DNA from 2 places in the Pedobacter sp. Leaf132 genome. Region 1 is predicted to be linked to the other one. Evidence: riboswitches for the same ligand, from Rfam matches in the RefSeq annotation. Region 1 holds a riboswitch; the other holds the start of a gene.
What was found. A riboswitch is a leader RNA that binds a small molecule or an ion and turns the genes downstream of it on or off. The one in region 1 is predicted to bind thiamine pyrophosphate.
Positions count from the first base shown of each region.

Region 2: linked by a shared signal. The riboswitch ahead of pnuC (nicotinamide riboside transporter PnuC) and the one ahead of LUA86_RS10735 (TonB-dependent receptor) in region 1 are both predicted to bind thiamine pyrophosphate.

Region 1 is NZ_CAKLBO010000004.1:339,431-348,683, forward strand. It holds gene carB (carbamoyl-phosphate synthase large subunit) at 1-757, opposite strand, end outside; gene LUA86_RS10720 (carboxypeptidase-like regulatory domain-containing protein) at 967-1,284, opposite strand; gene pnuC (nicotinamide riboside transporter PnuC) at 1,729-2,346, shown strand; gene LUA86_RS10730 (AAA family ATPase) at 2,330-2,860, shown strand; TPP riboswitch at 3,297-3,433, shown strand; gene LUA86_RS10735 (TonB-dependent receptor) at 3,490-5,931, shown strand; gene LUA86_RS10740 (thiamine phosphate synthase) at 6,026-6,658, shown strand; gene LUA86_RS10745 (thiamine pyrophosphokinase) at 6,710-7,270, shown strand; gene LUA86_RS10750 (GNAT family N-acetyltransferase) at 7,267-7,761, shown strand; gene LUA86_RS10755 (M20/M25/M40 family metallo-hydrolase) at 8,544-9,253, opposite strand, start outside.
Region 2 is NZ_CAKLBO010000006.1:194,622-203,874, forward strand. It holds gene LUA86_RS13120 (hypothetical protein) at 1-932, shown strand, start outside; gene LUA86_RS13125 (hypothetical protein) at 994-2,403, shown strand; gene msrA (peptide-methionine (S)-S-oxide reductase MsrA) at 2,484-3,029, shown strand; gene LUA86_RS13135 (acyl-CoA dehydrogenase family protein) at 3,026-4,114, opposite strand; gene pnuC (nicotinamide riboside transporter PnuC) at 4,114-4,737, opposite strand; TPP riboswitch at 4,843-5,038, opposite strand; gene LUA86_RS13145 (DNA gyrase/topoisomerase IV subunit A) at 5,075-7,963, opposite strand; gene LUA86_RS13150 (cytidine deaminase) at 8,409-8,903, opposite strand; gene LUA86_RS13155 (translocation/assembly module TamB) at 9,050-9,253, shown strand, end outside.

The DNA.
Region 1 (9,253 bases):
CTCCGGTGTGGATACCCATTGGGTCGAAGTTTTCGATTGAACAAATGATAATTACATTATCATTGCTATCTCTTAATAACTCCAGCTCATATTCTTTCCAACCTAAAACTGCTTGCTCTACTAATACTTCATGCGTTGGAGAAGCTTCTAAACCACGTTTTAAGGCAGCGTCAAACTCTTCTTTTTTGTGTACAAAACCACCTCCGGAACCACCCAAAGTATAGGATGGGCGAATTACCAACGGAAAACCAATTTGTTGTGCGGCTTCTTTACCTTCTAAAAACGAGTTCGCAATTTTAGATGGTGCTACACCTACGCCTATATCAACCATTAACTGGCGGAAAGCTTCACGATTTTCAGTTTTTTCGATAGCTGCTACATCAACGCCGATAACTTTAACGCCGTATTTTTCCCAAACACCGCGTTCTGATGCCTCAACACAAAGATTTAACGCAGTTTGTCCGCCCATTGTAGGCAATACTGCATCAATTCTTGGTAAATCCGGCGAGTCGATGTGCTCCTGTAAAATAACCTCAATCGAATCAACAGTTAACGGACGAAGATATACATGGTCGCCAATTACTTTATCCGTCATAATGGTAGCCGGATTAGAGTTGATGATTGAAACCGTAATTCCCTCTTCTTTTAAAGAAAGGGCCGATTGAGAACCCGAATAATCAAATTCGCAGGCTTGACCAATAATAATTGGGCCCGATCCGATAATTAGTACTGATTGTATGGAAGTGTCTTTAGGCATGATAAAGCTTAAACAATGATTAAAATTCTAAAGTTGTTAACCTTTTCAGGTGAAGAAGCAAGGAGGTTTTTTGCTTTTGAGGAGGAAAATCCCAACTGTTCTGTCGGGATGCAAAGATACACCTTTAGATATTATTTTAAGCCTATTTTTTAAAATAAAAAAGAGGATTTAAGAAACCCTCTTTTTAAACTTTTCTTTTGCAAAAACTGCTATTGCTGTAATTTTATTTCGCCTAAATCGGTTGTAGAACTATCTTTTACGGCTACATTTTCAATCGTTGCATCTTTATAAGGTGCACTGCCTTTAATCCATACTTTGTAAACTCCTTCTTTTAGATTAATAAAAGTAAAAGAGCCCTGGTTTAAATCGGCTTTTAAAGTATCTGTTCCGGCAACTAATGCCACATCAGCCACGCCACTTGCAGGTGTAATCTTTCCGGTAATGCCCCCAAGTTTAATATTGGTAAATGCGAAGATTGCAACACTAATCATCAGCAATGCTGCAATAAATATATTTTGCTTTCTCATAGTTCTCAAATTAAGATTCGCCAAATTTTTAAAAAGTTAAATTATGTTAAATACAAACGCTTAAAAACACTAAAAAGTTTATAATAATGCATTATAATTTAAACACTGTACCAAATCTTGTACATGGAAATATGTACCTCACACTACAATTGATGAAGAATTTATTGCCATTATAGTCTTTTTTAATTTGATTTTAATTGGGCAGTCATGTTTAAGTCACGAATGACTGAAATGAATACTATTGGCAACAATCTTGTAATAAGCTCATCGTATTTGCGTTTTGTAAATACTTTAGAGTTCGATCTAAAGCTTCCTCAGCGGCTTAGTTACCCGCAAAAGAGGATTTCTTCATAAATAGTTTGTTTGGTTTATTATCCGGTCAGAGGAGCCCTCCTCGACCGGATTTTTTCTTTAATGTGGTTTTTGTTTCTATTTTTGAAATACATGACAATTGCCACAACCTCTTTCTTCGATTTTTTGATTAACCAATTTATACAAACATCAATTCTAGAATGGTTTGCTGTAATTACAGGCTTTATTTGCATCTATCTTGCAGCCAAAGAGAGCATTTGGAATTGGCCAATATCATTAATAAGTGTTACTTGCTATGGCTTCTTGTTTTTTAGAGAAGCTATGTATGGCGACATGACTTTACAAGTCTATTTTTTGTTTACCGGAGTTTATGGCTGGTATTATTGGCTCAGCAAAAAAGAGGAAATTCAAAAACCAATTACAACACTCAAGCCCAAAGGTTGGTTTCTTGCCATTTTATTCATAACTGGCCTTAGCGTACTGTTAGGGTGGTTTATGGCAAACTACACCAATAGTACAGTGCCTTATGCCGATGGTTTTTGCACATCAATAAGCTTTGTAGCACAAATTTTGTTAACGAGAAAAGTATTACAGAACTGGCTTTTATGGGTTTTTGCAAATGCTTGTTATGTACCATTATTTATTTACAAGCATTTAAATTTAAGTGCAATATTATATTTTGTACTAATTATTATCGCCTATAATGGCTATCGGGATTGGAGAAAAAAATATCGTGAACAAGAAAATTAAAAAGATAGCAATAGTTGGCCCGGAAAGCACCGGAAAATCGACCATGTCGAAATATTTATCTAAGTACTATAATGTATCGTGGGTACCAGAATATGCCCGTTATTATTGTGCCAACCTCGAAGCGCCATATACTTTACAAGATGAGCTGAATATGTACTATGGGCAAATTTCTCTTGAAGATGCCATCCTAAACATCACAAAAAATGATTTCATCATCTGCGATACCACATTTATAACAGTAAAAATATGGAGTGATGAAATGCTTGGTGAAACGCCGCAAATTGTTACCGATGCCTTACCCGAAAGACCGTATGATTTATACCTTTTAATGGATATAGATTTGCCCTGGCAGGATGATCCGCTACGGGACTTCCCCAACCAGCGAGAATATTTTATGAAAATTTGGCATAAAGAATTAAAGGCTTTGAACGCAAATTATAAAGTTATAAATGGTTTGGGCGAGGAACGCGAACAGAACGCTATTAACGCTATTGATAAATTTTTAGCATTATAGATTTTGGAAAGCACTGCCCATACAAATTAGGTTAATTTCTTCCCGCCCCCGCTTCTGCCCCACCGAAAAGTTGGGGACATCTCGCTATGGTCGCCTGCCTGCCGAAGGCAGGGGTTTAGGAGGCAAAAATAGTTGCGCAGTTTAATGTAAGAAAAGCCTGATTGACGCTGAAATCTTTTTGTTGCAGCTAAACTTTAATATACTGTCATGCTGAGGCAGGAAGCATCCGCAACCGATGAAGCAGATTCTTCGTTCCTCAAATAACAAGAGATAAAAAAAGTTGCAGCAAAAAGCAAGACTATCGAAACCGAAGAACCACTAAAATTGCTTTTTTAAAAAAAGACGAGCGTATTTTGAACAATAATTAACATATTTTTCTACATTTGCCACATCATTAGGGGTGCCTTGTTTTAAATAACACAAAAACGGGCTGAGATCATACCCATTTTAATGTTTTAAGTTAAACGTTATAAGTAATAAGTTGAGCGACTTAAAACTTAGAACCTACAACTTAGAACTTTAAATGCACCTGATCCGGGTAATGCCGGCGTAGGGATTGGAGTTATGGAAGTTTAACTGAAATCGGGAGTACCCCTATTTCCGATGGGTTTAACTAAAAAACAAAAACATTGAAAAAACTACTTTTTGCGGTTTTAACTGCAATGCTGCCATTTTTTGCATTGGCACAATTTTCTGTTACGGGTAAAGTTACAGACAACAATCAAAAAGCCTTACCAGGCGCAACAATCAAGGTTAAAAACTCAAAAATCACGGTATCTGCCGATGAAAATGGAAATTTTACCATTGGAAATTTATCGAGCGGAAAACATGTGATTTCTGCGAGTTACCTCGGCTATAAATCAACAGAAAATGTAGTTGATTTAAACCAAAACCTAAATTTAAACTTTACGTTATCTGCTCAAAGTTTTCTTGCCGAAGAAGTTGTGGTTAGGGCAACGAGGGCAAACGAAAAATCGGCAACTACTTATAAAAACGTAAGCAAAGCCGAAATTCAGGAGAATAACTTCGGGCAGGATTTACCTTTTATTTTGCAAAACACGCCAGGTGTTGTAGTAAATTCTGACGCTGGCGCAGGTGTTGGCTATACCGGTATCCGCATCCGCGGTAGCGATAACAGCCGGATAAATGTTACGGTTAATGGCATTCCAATTAACGATAGTGAAAGTCAGGGTACATTTTACGTTAACATGCCTGATTTTGCTTCATCTGTAGATAACATACAGATTCAGCGTGGCGTGGGTACATCTACAAATGGCGCAGGTGCATTTGGTGCGAGTTTAAACATTCAAACTACAGGCAGCGAAATGGAACCTTATGCCGAATTAAACAACACCTACGGCAGCTTCGACACCTGGAAAAATACAGTAAAAGTGGGTACAGGCTTAATTAACAATCGCTTTAGTTTCGATGGGCGCTTATCCAGAATTAGTTCTGATGGTTATGTTGATAGAGGTTCTTCATTGCTGAAATCTTACTTTTTATCTGGTGCGTACCATGGTAATAAAGATTTGCTTCGTATAAATGTTTTTGCTGGCGCAGAAAAAACCTATCAATCGTGGAACGGTATTCCAGAATCGAGGTTAAATAATGATGTTGCCGGTATGCAGTCTTACATTGCTAGAAATGAACTGAACGCGGATGATGCAGCCAATCTTTTAAACTCCGGCAGAACGTACAATAGCTTTACCTATAATAATCAAACCGATAATTATTGGCAAAATCATTATCAATTGATTTACGCAAGGCAACTTACCGATAAGTTTTCGTTTAATGGTGCATTACATTATACTCAGGGCGAAGGTTATTACGAAGAATACAGAGCAAACAACCGATTAAGCGACTATGGTTTAAATCCGGTAGTAATTGGCGGCACAACAATTTCACGTACAGATTTAATCCGTCGCCGTTGGTTAGACAACGATTTTTATGGCGCAACCTATTCATTTAATTATGTGCCTCAAAAAAACCTAAATTTTACGGTTGGTGGTGCATACAACGAATACAAGGGTGCGCATTTCGGACAAATTATCTGGGCGCAATACGCATCTAATGGAAATATAGACAGGCATTATTATGATAACGATGGTTTCAAAACCGACTTTAACATCTATGGCAAAGTGAATTACAGTCCGGTTGAGGCTTTGAGTTTATTCGCCGATTTACAATACCGCCGTGTGTATTACGATATTTTAGGAACTGAGAATAAGCTGAACTTTTTATCTATAAATGATAAGCTAAATTTCTTTAATCCCAAAATCGGGGCAACTTATTTCATCAATACAGAAAGCAATTTGTATGTGTCTTTTAGTGTGGCCAATAAGGAACCAAATCGCGATGATTATACGGATGCCGCAGCCGGAACATTCCCTAAAGCAGAGCAATTGAACGATTTAGAGTTGGGCTATCGCTTTAAAAACAGTAAGCTTAATTTAGGCGCCAATGCTTATGGTATGTTTTACAAAAATCAGCTCGTTGTAACCGGAAAGATTAATGATACCGGAGGTAATTATCGCCAAAATGTCGATAACAGTTATCGTTTAGGTATCGAACTGGATGGTTCATACACATTTAATAAATTTTTTGCTTTAAATGCGAATGCTGCTTTTAGCAGAAATAAAATAAAAAACTTTATTGAGTATTACGATGATTATGATAATGGTGGCCAGGTTGTAAATAATTATGAATTAACAGATATTTCTTATTCGCCTGCTGCAGTGCTTTTTGGTGAAATTGTATACAAACCAATTAAAGGTTTTGCCATTGCACTACAGAGTAAATATGTAAGCAAGCAATATTTAGATAATACCCAAAATAACGATAGAACCATTAACGGATACTGGGTTAACAACGCTCGTTTAGGTTATAATTTTAAATTTGCCGGTGTTAAAAATGTAAACCTGGGCTTATTGGTTAATAACTTATTAAATAAAAAATACGAAAGTAACGGATATACATACGGCTATCTTTTAGGTGGAAGCAGAACAACAGAAAATTTCTTTTATCCTCAAGCCGGCACTAATTTCTTGTTAAATTTGAACGTTAAGTTTTAATAAAACTATGATTTCGTCATTGCAAGGCTCCAAGCAATCCCAATCAATAGATTGCTTCGTGCCTCGCAATGACGATTTTTATAATAATCCTGGCATGAAATACATAGAAAAGCTTCATTACATTACACACGATATTCCAAATTTTTCGCACTTAGGCCAGGTGCAATTGGCCTGCGAAGCCGGAGCAAAATGGATTCAGTATCGTTGTTTAAGCAAAGCTGATGATGAGCTTTTGGAAGACATAAACTCCATCGCCGAAATTTGTGATGACTGGGGCACAACGCTCATCGTTACCAATCACATCCATTTAAATGGCAAAGCTGATATTCAGGGCTTTCATATAGAAGATATGGGTGCAGATTTCATCGCATTGCGAAAACTTGTTGGCAACGACATTACTTTAGGTGGCTCGGCAAACACAGTCGAAAACCTTATTCGCCTGGCAAAAGAAGGCGCTGATTATGCAGGTTTTGGTCCATTTGCAGTAAGTAAAACCAAGCCGAATAACTACCCGGTTATTGCATTGGAAGATTATAAAAAGGCAATTGAAGAATTAAATAAACTGGAAATTAATCTGCCAATTTTAGCTGTTGGAGGAATTACCTTATACGATGTTGAAGCTTTAATGCAAACCGGCATTTATGGCATTGCAGTTGCCGGGGCAGTAAATTCAGCTGATGATTTTATACAAGCTTATCAGGATTTTTACGAAGCGGTTAAGGGTTAAAAAATCCTGAAATCGTAATCCTAAAATCTGAAATTAGTTTATATTCGCAGTATGTCGTCACACCATATTGTAAAAGAAAAACAAGAGCCTGCTTTATATATTGATGAGCTGGGAAATTTTAACGAAGAGCTTTTAGGTCAATTATTAGAATGGAGCCCTACACTTTTGGTTAATGGAGATAACTATGATAAAATTCAATCTTTAGGTATTAAGATTGACGTTTTAGTAAATGGAAAAGAGGGTGATGGACAAGAGGACACTAAAGTTATTCAAGGTCCGGTTGATTCTTTTATGGTGGCAATAAACTACCTTGTAGGTGAGCAATATTCCGCAGCAAATGTTATTGCAGCAAAGTTCGATTTGGAAAAGTTTGCTGGCTTTGAAGAAGACATTAATCTTGTAGTATTTACCGAAAAAGCTAAACATTACCCAATCAAATCTGGCTTTTCTGTTTGGAAACCTGCCGGAAGTGAATTTTTAATCCATGGCAATCGTTATTTGGAGGTAACTAACCTAATGCAAAGAGAAGACGAGATTTTTGAAGTTGTGAATGATGGCTTCGTAGAATTTACCTTTTCAGGAAATCCAATTTTTATTAGCGAACCCCTATGATAACCATCAGAAAAGCAAAAGAAGGTGATATAGAAATCATCAGATCGATTGCAGCCAATACCTGGCCAAGTGCATATTTGGAAATTATCGGACAAACACAAATAGATTATATGTTAGAGAAAATGTATAATCGGGCTGAACTGTTAAAGCAACTTATGGATGGGCACACTTTCCTTATCGCCGAAGATGGTGAAGCCGATGCAGGATTTGCCGGTTATTCGATAATTAACCACGACGAAAGAATCTACAAACTACATAAGCTTTATGTTTTACCAACAGCGCATGGAAAGGGGATTGGAAAAATTTTGATTAATGAGGTTTTTAATCAGGTAAAAAACCTTGGTGCTTCCGCATTACAGCTCAACATAAACAAACATAATAAGGCAAAAGATTTTTACCTTAAAGGAGGTTTTAATATTAAAGAATCTGTTGTATTAGATATTGGTGATGGATTTGTTATGGATGATTATGTGATGGAATATAAGTTTTAATGTAATAGCACCTAAAACGGTCGTCATTGCGAGGCACGAAGCAATCTTTATTCAGAGATTGCTTCGTGCCTCGCAATGACGAGATGTAGGAAATGAAAGCCACAGATTTACAGATTAAAACTTAAATAATCTGTAAATCTGTGGCTTCTTAGTAACTAAATATTCAAAAATATAGCGTTGCTAGAAAACTACGTCATGGCGAGATGCAAATAAATAAAGCCACAGATTAGCAGATTAAAACTTAAATAATCTGTAAATCTATGGCCTCTTAGTAACTAAATATTCAAAAATATAGCATTCAGCGTTGCTAGAAAACTTCGTCATGGCGAGATGCAAATAATAAAGCCACAGATTAGCAGATAAAACTTAATAATCTGTAAATCTGTGGCTTCTTAGTAACGCAATATTAAAAAAATATAGCGTTTAGCGTTGCTAGAAAACTACCTCATGGCGAGATGCAAATAAATAAAGCCACAGATTTACAGATTAATACTTAATAATCTGTAAATCTGTGGCTTCTTAGTAACTAAATATTCAAAAATATAGCGTTTAGCGTTGCTAGAAAACTACCTCATGGCGAGATGCAAATAAATAAAGCCACAGATTTACAGATTAAAACTTAATAATCTGTAAATCTGTGGCCTCTTAGTAACTAAATATTCAAAAATATAGCATTCAGCGTTGCTAGAAAACTACGTCATTGCGAGGCACGAAGCAATCTATCTTCTCGTCTTGGAGATTGCTTCGTGCCTCGCAATGACGAAACTAGTCATAAATAAAAACTATTGTTTCAATTTCGGAATCCTTGTTGGCGCATCCGTTCCGTTAACAATAGAAGTTGCGCTTTTCGCAATGGCTTTTATGGTAGAAAGAATATTCTCCACATCCAAAGTGCTGTATTCATCCTTTACTGTATGATAAAATTTGTCAATGTCAATCTGGTCGGTGCTGATTGTATGCGCCGGAACACCTAATGCAGCCAGTGTTGCATTATCACTTCTATAAAATAAATTCTGCTCTTTATAAGGATCAGGGTGGAAAGTAAATTCTGTTCCGGCTAGGTTTTTTTGTAAAATTTTTCCAAAGTCAGATTTATCGTAACCAGTAATAAAGGCTGAGTTTTTACCAAATTTAGAATCCTTACCAATCATTTCGATATTAAACATGGCTACCACATCATCAGGATTTAATTTCTCTGAAAAATATCTCGCACCAAAACCACCAATTTCTTCGGCCGTAAAAGCCACAAAAATTAAAGTGCGTTCATTATTTTTTTGCGCTTTGTAGTATTTTGCCAAGGCAATCATCGCCGTAGTTCCAGAAGCATCATCATCAGCTCCATTTCCAATACTATCGCCATCAACTGGTTTGGTTATACCTAAATGGTCATAATGACCAGAAAACACAACCAATTCTTTTTCTTTTGATTTACCAGGAATCATTCCCGCAACATTAAATAGAGGAAGCTTTTCTACTTTGTTTTTAACTTCAG
Region 2 (9,253 bases), on a different contig from region 1:
ATACGACAAAGAAAAAAACGGACTCAGCTGTAAATGTAATGAAACCAGTTGATCCTAAACTTTATGATTCATTAGTTAAAAAACTATCTATAACAGATACTACTGGCAAATGGCCAGTCAAAAACCAGCCTTATCCGCTGGCTGGCGCAATTTTACCTTTTAAAAGAATTGTTGTTTATTACGGTAATTTACATTCAAAAAAAATGGGTGCTCTAGGTGAGTACGCTCCAAAAGAGATGTGGCAACGCCTAAATACAGAAGTTAAACGTTGGGAAAAAGCAGATCCTACTACTCCGGTGCAACCTGGTTTGCATTATATTGCAGCAGTAGCAAGTGGTACACCTGGTAGAGATGGTAAATACATCAACCGCATGGGAAACAAACAGATTGATTCTGTTTTAAAAATTGCCAAAATGCAACCAAATACCATTGTGTTTTTAGATTTGCAGGTTGCACTAAGCACCATAAAAGCAGAATTACCTCACATCGAAAAATATTTAGAGTTACCTTATGTTCATTTAGGTATCGACCCTGAGTTTTCGATGAAAGATGGTTCTTTACCTGGTAAAAAAATAGGAACCTATGATGCTGCAGATATAAATTATGTTACCGGTTATTTAGCTGACATTGTGAAAAAGCATAACCTTCCTCCTAAAGTTTTTGTATTACATCGTTTTACAAAAAAAATGGTAACAAACTCTCAAAATATAAAACTTCGTCCGGAAGTACAGGTGGTAATACACATGGATGGATGGGGAGAACCAGAACTGAAAAAAGGAACATACAGGCATTTCATTTTTTCGGAACCTGTTCAGTTTACCGGATTTAAATTGTTTTACAAGAACGATTTGAAAAAGGCGCCAAACAGGTTGATGACGCCGGAGGAGCTTTTAAAGCTTACGCCTAAACCAATTTATATACAATACCAATAATAGTGAAAGCCCGCATACATCTGCGGGCTTTTTGTATATTAACCAAAATCTTTAAGCTCTTATGAAAACCAAATTAACCTCTTTAATCTTTGCAATTCTGCTTAGCGTAAATTGTTTAGCTCAAAAATTAAATACAGAATCTACATTGGCTAAAGCTGTTGAACAGTCTGTTAAAAAAGTAAAACCTGTTCTTTTAATTGTTTCGCCACCAAGTATAACCGCACCAGTAACGCCTTTAGGTGCAAAAGTAGATTTTAGTTCTGCCTTTGATGATGCTGAAATAATAAAAAGAATAAATGAAAATTTTATCGCTTACAAAACAGTCATGACTGATACTTCCATTAGAAGTATTTTATCAAAATCGGCAACTAGCACTTTCCCTGCTTATATATTTCTACGCTCTAATAAGGAAGTATTTTTTAAAGATTTTGGCAATTCGAAATCGCAGAGCAGATACATATTGATGCTTGATAATGCTTTAAAGGCATGGAAAGAAAAATCATTATCAGAACTTGAACAGGAATATGCTGCTGATAAAAATGATGTACAATTACTCAAAAAATTGATTGATACCAGAAAGAAAATTGGCATAAACAATAATGCAGAGTTGATAGAAGATTATGTACAAAATTTAAAAATTGAAGACTTTAACAATTATCAAACTGTATTATACATCCTTGAAGCCGGACCGCATATTGATGGAAATGCCTTTAAATTTGCTCATACTAATCGTAAATTAATTGATAGCATTTACAAGAGAGAACCTTTTGCCAAACGCTCAGCAATCAATAATTTCATGATTAATAATACCATGAATGATGCGATTAAAGCTAAAAATTTACAGAAAGCACAATCTGCAGCTAATTTTACAAGAGGCACCTGGACTAATGATTATGTGAGGGGGCAAAAAAGTTTCGACACGCAGATGATGCGCTACTATTTAGCTGTGAAAGATACGACCAGATACTTACAAACGGCTATATATCATTACGACAATTACTACATGAGAATCGGAGCCGATAGTATAAAGAGAATGGAAGCTAACGAGCGTAAAGCGATGGAAAAACGCGGCTTGCCTTCAATATTAAACCAAAACATCGTATCAAAAGAGAAAATGGATAGTTTAATGAAAGCTAAAGGCGCCACTTCGTATACACAATCTGTAATCTCCGTTGGCCCAACATCTACAAGCTATGCAAATGAACTAAATAATGCAGCTTACAAATTTTATGAGATTGGCACCAAAAACATTAACCATTTAAGCAAAGCGATGATTTGGAGCAGGCGTTCTATAGAATTAAATCCTATAAGTGGATATTATGATACACTCGCTCACATTTTATACCGTTTGGAATTTTATGAGGAAGCAATTAAAAATCAAAAACTCGCAATAGAAAAATCTAAAGCAGAAAATCGAGATAGCAAACATCTTCAGGAAGAGTTAAAGAAGATGAAAGACAGAAAGATATAACCGGAGCCCCCATAGCCAAAGCATGGGCGCTTTTCCTTTGCATAGTAAAACCATTTTATAAAAGATTACGTTTATTAACTATGCAAACAGCAATTTTTGGCGGCGGGTGCTTTTGGTGTACTGAAGCTGTATTTCAAACATTAAACGGTGTAGAACGGATAGTTTCTGGATACATGGGTGGTAATTTAAAACACCCAACTTATATGGAAATTTCTAATGGTGACACCGGACATGCCGAAGTTATTCAAATTGAATTTGATGAAAATGTCATTTCTTTTAAAGAATTACTGCTGGTGTTTTTTAAAACCCATACGCCAACATCGCTCAATAGGCAAGGTAATGACATCGGCGCTCAATACCGCTCCATAATTTTTTACAACAGTGATGAACAAAAACTACAAGCTGAAGAAATTATAAATAAATTAACCAAAGAAAATATATTTAAGAAGCCCATAATTACTGAACTCTCATTAGCAACTGATTTTTACGAGGCGGAAGATTATCATCAAAATTATTTTACAAAAAACGCAGGTAAGCCATACTGTGCTTTTGTTATCCAGCCAAAATTAGACAAACTACTTAAAGATTTTAAGGATAATATTAAGCCAGAAACGGTATCGCATTAATCAATAAAAGTTAATAAAGCATGCTGACTGGCAGTATGAATATCTCGCCAAACTCTGTTAATTTCAGTTTCCTTTTTTGCAGCCTCCAAGCCAGCGTATGGATATAACTTGGCGACAACCCTCCAACAGGTGTGGGCAAGTTTACGGCTTACATAGCTCAAATTATCTAAAGTATTGCTAGAAATAGAATGATTTACCTGTAATTCATCCCACGATTCATCAAAAGTTTTATAAAAGTTAAATCGAAGTTCTTCAACATCCTCCTTACAAGCTTTTAATTCTGATTTAAAGAACAAAAGCTGTTTCTCAGAATATCTTTTTAATCCGCTTCTTGTAAGAAAAGCTTCCTCAACCAAATCAATAAAATGATTTGTCATGCCTAAAGTATTTACTACAAGTGTAGTTTCTGCTAACTGTAAAAATGGATAATCAAATCCAGCTTCATCAAATTTGATATCGTTGTTTATTTTAAAAGTTCGGTTTGCTGGAACTTCTAAATTATTAACCTCAAAAGCATGACTACCAGTTGCAACTAAGCCAAAGTAAGACCATCCTGATAAAATTTGAACCTCATCTTTCTTTAAGATGAAAGACATAATTTTTGGGTTGCCATCTTCATCTAAAACATCTGTACCATCTTGATTTTTAATGATACAATTTGCTGTAAAAACGGTAGCATGCAAAGCGCCACTGGCATATTTCCAATGCCCTTTTAATAAATATCCATTTTCTATTTTAACTGCTGTGCCATCAACTGCTCCACTCCCGGCGAAGCAAACTGCTTTATCAGCAAAAACTTCTAGAGCCAGTTCGGGATTTAAAAAACCTGCAAACCATGCCGCTCCTGCACAAAGGGTGATGGTCCAGCCTAAACTACCATCTGCATAAGCAAGCGCTTCTTCTAACCTTAAAATTTCTGGAAGTTTCTTACCTGCACCACCGTAAGCTTCCGGTACAAATAGTTTAAACCAATTTTCCTGATAAGCAATCGCTAAAATTTCGGGATGGAGTTCACCGATTTTTTCTGATTGAGCGGCAAATTCTGCAACTGTTTTTTGCCAGTATGTATTCGTCAAAGTTTCCATTATACCCCAGCTTTTAATTTGTTTTTATTGATAATTTTTTTCCAATCGAAAAAACCAAATATGGCTACCACGAACAAAAAGATAGTTAAACAAGCCATTAAAGGAAGTTTTTTATGAAATAAAAGCGGGATAGCTACGATATTGGAAATATTTAGAAAAATCCAATTTTCTATTTTTCGTTTTGCCAAAAGCCACATTCCTGCCCAAGCCGTTGCCGAAACAAAGGCATCTAAAATTGGTACGTCAGAATCAGTATGATTTCGCAATGCGAAATAAAAGACGGCAAAGCCAACAGTTGAAATTAATACAGCTATCGTTAAATCTCTTTTTGAGCTCCAGGATACCTGATTTTCGCCTTCTTCTTTTCGTTTTTTCCAGATTATCCATCCATAAACACTCATTATAAGATAATAAATGCTCAGCAACATTTCTGCATAAAGTTTTACATTTAGCAAAAGAAACATCGATAACAAGATAGAAATTATGCCGGTTGGGTATAACCAGATATTATTTTTTTTAGCCAATAATACTTCTGAAACCCCAAAACCTACCGCAAACCACTCCACTATAGATGTATTTGCAATTTGCTCAACAAAAAGTTTAAACCAATCCTGAAAATTCATTTACAACACATGTTAAATAATTTGATTTACAGCAGAAATCTAGCTCCAAGCTGATGAATCAAAAAAATATAAAATAATTGAAAACTGTTTTCAGGGGCGAAACAGCAATAGCTTTAACCTCTTCCCTACGTCGGCATTATCCGAATCAGGTGCATTAAAAGGTAAAAGGCTTGAGTTATAAAGTAAAGGATAAAAACCCTAAACCTTAACTCCTATGCCTTAAACCTCTTAAATGGGTGTAATCTCAGCCTTTTGATTGCAACAGACAATGCATTTTCAAAAAGCACCCCTTTGAGTATGGCAAATATAGGTTTTAAAACGATATCTAATTAATTATTTAAAACAATCCCAATTGTCCTTTATCATCAATCTCAATATCGTTTGGGTTAGTGATTTCGAAATCTACTTTCTTTGCAGGCTTTTCTACTGGTTTTGGTTTCTCTTCAGCTTTAGAAATTTCAGGTTTTACCGGCTCAGGTTTTATCGTTTCTACAGGTTTTTCTATAACCGGCTCTACTTTAACCGGTTTTTCTTCCTTAAGCTCCGGCTCAACTTTACGCTCAAACTTTGGTTTCACAGGTGGTGGTGTTGCTTCGGTAGATTCGCCTACTTCTTCGGTTTTAACATCCACAACTATTATTTCTTCAGCAATTTCAATTTCATCTGTTTGCTCATCAGTCGGTTCACCGCCTTCATCTTCCTGATCATCGTCAGACTGCTCAGTTTCAGTTGCTGGTTCATCCAAAACCACTTTTTGAACATCGTGCGGCGATAAACGATTTCCGTTTGCCTTTAAACCTTTAACATCAATCAAATCTGCCAGCAATAAATCTAAAGTTTCAGGAATTTGGGTTTTCCCTTTTAAAACTTCAACAATAATTTTAGAAAGCGGATTGGATGTTAAAAACAACAATCTTGATTTTGGCTCCTCGCTTATAAAAGGTACTTTTTTACCTACAGACTGCGATTCAAAAACAAAACGCTTTACAAAATAATTTTGTGCTTTGCCATCAAAATGTACAGCAGCGAAAACCTTTTCAGCATTAAATTTTTCTATCAAGATTAAGCCATCATCGAAATGGTTGCTTAATTCAAACGAACTTAACTCGTAATATCCCTCTTTATGTACCTGAAGGATTTTATCATCACCATCAAATTCACCCAAATATTTGCCTCTTCCATCAACATTCAAGCGCTTTAGTAAATCATCATACCAAATTTTTAATCCTGATAAGGTAGAAACACCTTTACTTTTAAGTATGATTTTTTTAACCGGATATTTAGAAATAATATTTCCTTGCGAACCACGACCTTTTATGGCAACTTCTGCAAAATCCTGATCGAATTGTAGCTTACGAAGTTTTGAATGCGGTTTTAAGGCAACGTTCACAACCTCAGCTTCGCCATTTGGATTGGCAGTAAAATATAAAACCTTCGACCCTTTTGAGCCTTTAGTTAAATCGTATTCTTTATCTCGTGTTACGCCAACTACCGCAAAACGTTTTATATAAGATGTTCCACTCGAACCATCTTTATAAATCATGTTGTAAACAGTTCGCTCGTCGTTTTTCTTAAAAACCTGGGCATGGATAATACCTTTGCCCACAAAAGTTTTATCGGCCACTTTAGTAATTATACATTTCCCATCCTCACGGAAAACTATAATTTCATCAATATCAGAGCAATCTGCAACAAATTCATCCTTGCGTAAACCCGAACCAATAAAACCATCTTCCCGGTTCATGTATAATTTAATATTTGCAAGTGCAACTTTCGCTGCCTCAACCCTATCAAATAACCTAATTTCGGTTTTACGTTCTCTGCCTTTTCCGTATTTATCTTTTAACTTTTGAAACCAGGCAATAGCATAATCAGTAAGATGTTTCAAATGGTTTTTTACAACCTTAATTTCATCTTCAAGGTTTTTCATTTGCTCATCGGCCTTTTTCACATCAAAACGGGTAATGCTACTCATCGGTTTATCGATTAGCTTCTTAAAATCCTCTGGTAAAATTTCGCGGTAAAGTGAAGGCTTAAATGGCTCGAACAATAAATGTAAAACCTCAACAACGGTATCAAAATTTGCAGCGTTTTCATATTCAGGATTTTTATACATTCCCTCCTGAATAAATATTTTTAACAATGAACTAAAGAAAATTTTCTCTTGTAATTCGTGCAAACGAATTTCCAGTTCTTGTTTTAATAAGCTTTTGGTATGTTTTGTATTTTCAATTAAGATATCGTTCACACTCATAAAGTGTGGCTTATCGTTATTAATTATACAAGTATTTGGAGAAATTGAAACCTCGCAAGCCGTAAAAGCATAAAGTGCATCAATGGTTACATCCGGCGAAATACCAGGCGCTAAATGCACTACAATTTCTACATTGGCCGCGGTGTTATCTTCAATCTTTTTGATTTTAATTTTTCCCTTATCATTGGCAGATAAAATACTATCAATTACAGAACCTGTTGTGGTACTAAAAGGCACTTCAGTAATTACTAAAGTTTTCTTATCTTTTTCGGTAATTTTTGCCCGAACACGAATCCTGCCACCTCGCTGCCCTTCGTTATAATTTGAGAAGTCGGCCATTCCTCCTGTAAAAAAATCAGGAAAAATATTCGGACGCACACCTTTTAACGATTCAATCGAGGCATCAATTAATTCTATAAAATTATGCGGCATTACCTTAGTTGCCAAACCCACTGCAATACCTTCGGCACCTTGAGCCAATAATAGAGGAAATTTAACAGGAAGTGTTATGGGTTCGTTGTTACGGCCATCATAACTAAGCTGCCATGCTGTAGTATCCGGATTAAAAACAACCTCGTTGGCAAATTTCGATAAACGGGCTTCGATGTAACGGGGTGCTGCAGCACTATCTCCAGTAACCGGGTCGCCCCAGTTACCTTGCATATCAATCAATAAATCTTTCTGACCAATCTGCACCATTGCATCGCCAATAGATGCATCGCCATGCGGATGGTACTTCATCGTATTACCGATTACATTTGCAGCCTTATTAAAACGTCCATCGTCCATTTCCTTAAGTGAATGCATAATGCGTCGCTGTACGGGCTTTAAACCATCATTAATGTGCGGAACCGCCCTATCCAGAATTACATAAGATGCGTAATCAAGAAACCAATTTTCGTATAAACCGTTAATTGGCGTAATCGTATGTTTATGTTCTTCGTTTAATTTAGGCTCTAATTCTTCACTCATTTATTTACAGAAATTGGCAGCCGTAAATATAATGAAAATGATTGCACACCTCTAAATAGGTTATTCACATTTATGAGATACATTTTGGTAATAAAGATTTGTAAAGCAGGTTTTATGCTAATGGGTTGCTCTGCTCCCGCTTTCCGTTACAATCTTTTTAACTTCCTGTCAATCTGAGGTACGAAGGATCTGCAAACCATGAAGCATATTCTTCGTACCTCAGAATGAGCGTTTAATTATGGAACAATGCAATAAAAAGGATTTTCACTTCAATCGGGTTTAATTACAAAAGGTAATGCTCATGGCTAAACTCCCACCCAAAAGCAATTGCCTGAATTTATAAACCTGATATAAGCGAAAAGCCCACAGCGAAGCATGAGCGAGGACTTGAAGTGTTAGCAGGACTGCAGTTACCGAAAAACCTTAAACCGTACATTTCCAAAAATTAAGCTTTTGAGCCTAATCTATCTTCAACAAAACCAAAAGGCAGTAAATCTTTAACGCTATGTACTTTTAACACTTCGCCATTTAGGCAATAAAAAATTACTGCAATTGGCGAGTTCTGTTTACGCTCAAATTCTGCCATAACCTGCAAGCAACCGCCACAGGAAGTTACCGGTTTTACAATTTCAAATGCTTCTGTTTGAGCCGTAATAGCCATACTCTCAATTACTGCATCAGGATATGTTGAACCTATAGAAAAAAGCGCCACACGTTCGGCACATAAACCCGAAGGATAAGCCAAATTTTCCTGGTTACTGCCTAAAACTATTTTACCTCCTGTTAAACGTATTGCTGTGCCAACTTTAAATTTAGAATATGGAGAATATGAAGAATCGAGGGCTTGCTTAGATAAGCTACAAAGTTCTTGGTCGCTTTTGCTTAATTCTTCTACGCAAGCATATTGCTCAAAAGTTATATTTAAATTAATTGATTTCATTTTAAAGTGATTACAAAACCATTGTGTTAAATTTTTACAACGGGCGAACAATTTAAGCTATTTTTTGTATTAATTATAAATTGTGCCCCGAAATTAAATTTGGTGGCACGTTTTTAGCAATTCACAAACACCAAACAATCTCAGCTTTGAATAGATACGTACGTAAAGGACTCAAAATAATATTATGGTTTATTGCATCAATTATAATTCTTGTTGTTGCAATTGCCCTTTCTTTAAACATTCCGGCAGTACAAAATTTTGTAAAAGGTAAGGCTATAAACTACCTTAAAGGCAAAACCAAAACAGAAGTTAGCTTAGAAAGCATAAAAATTGCACTACCTAAAGATGTT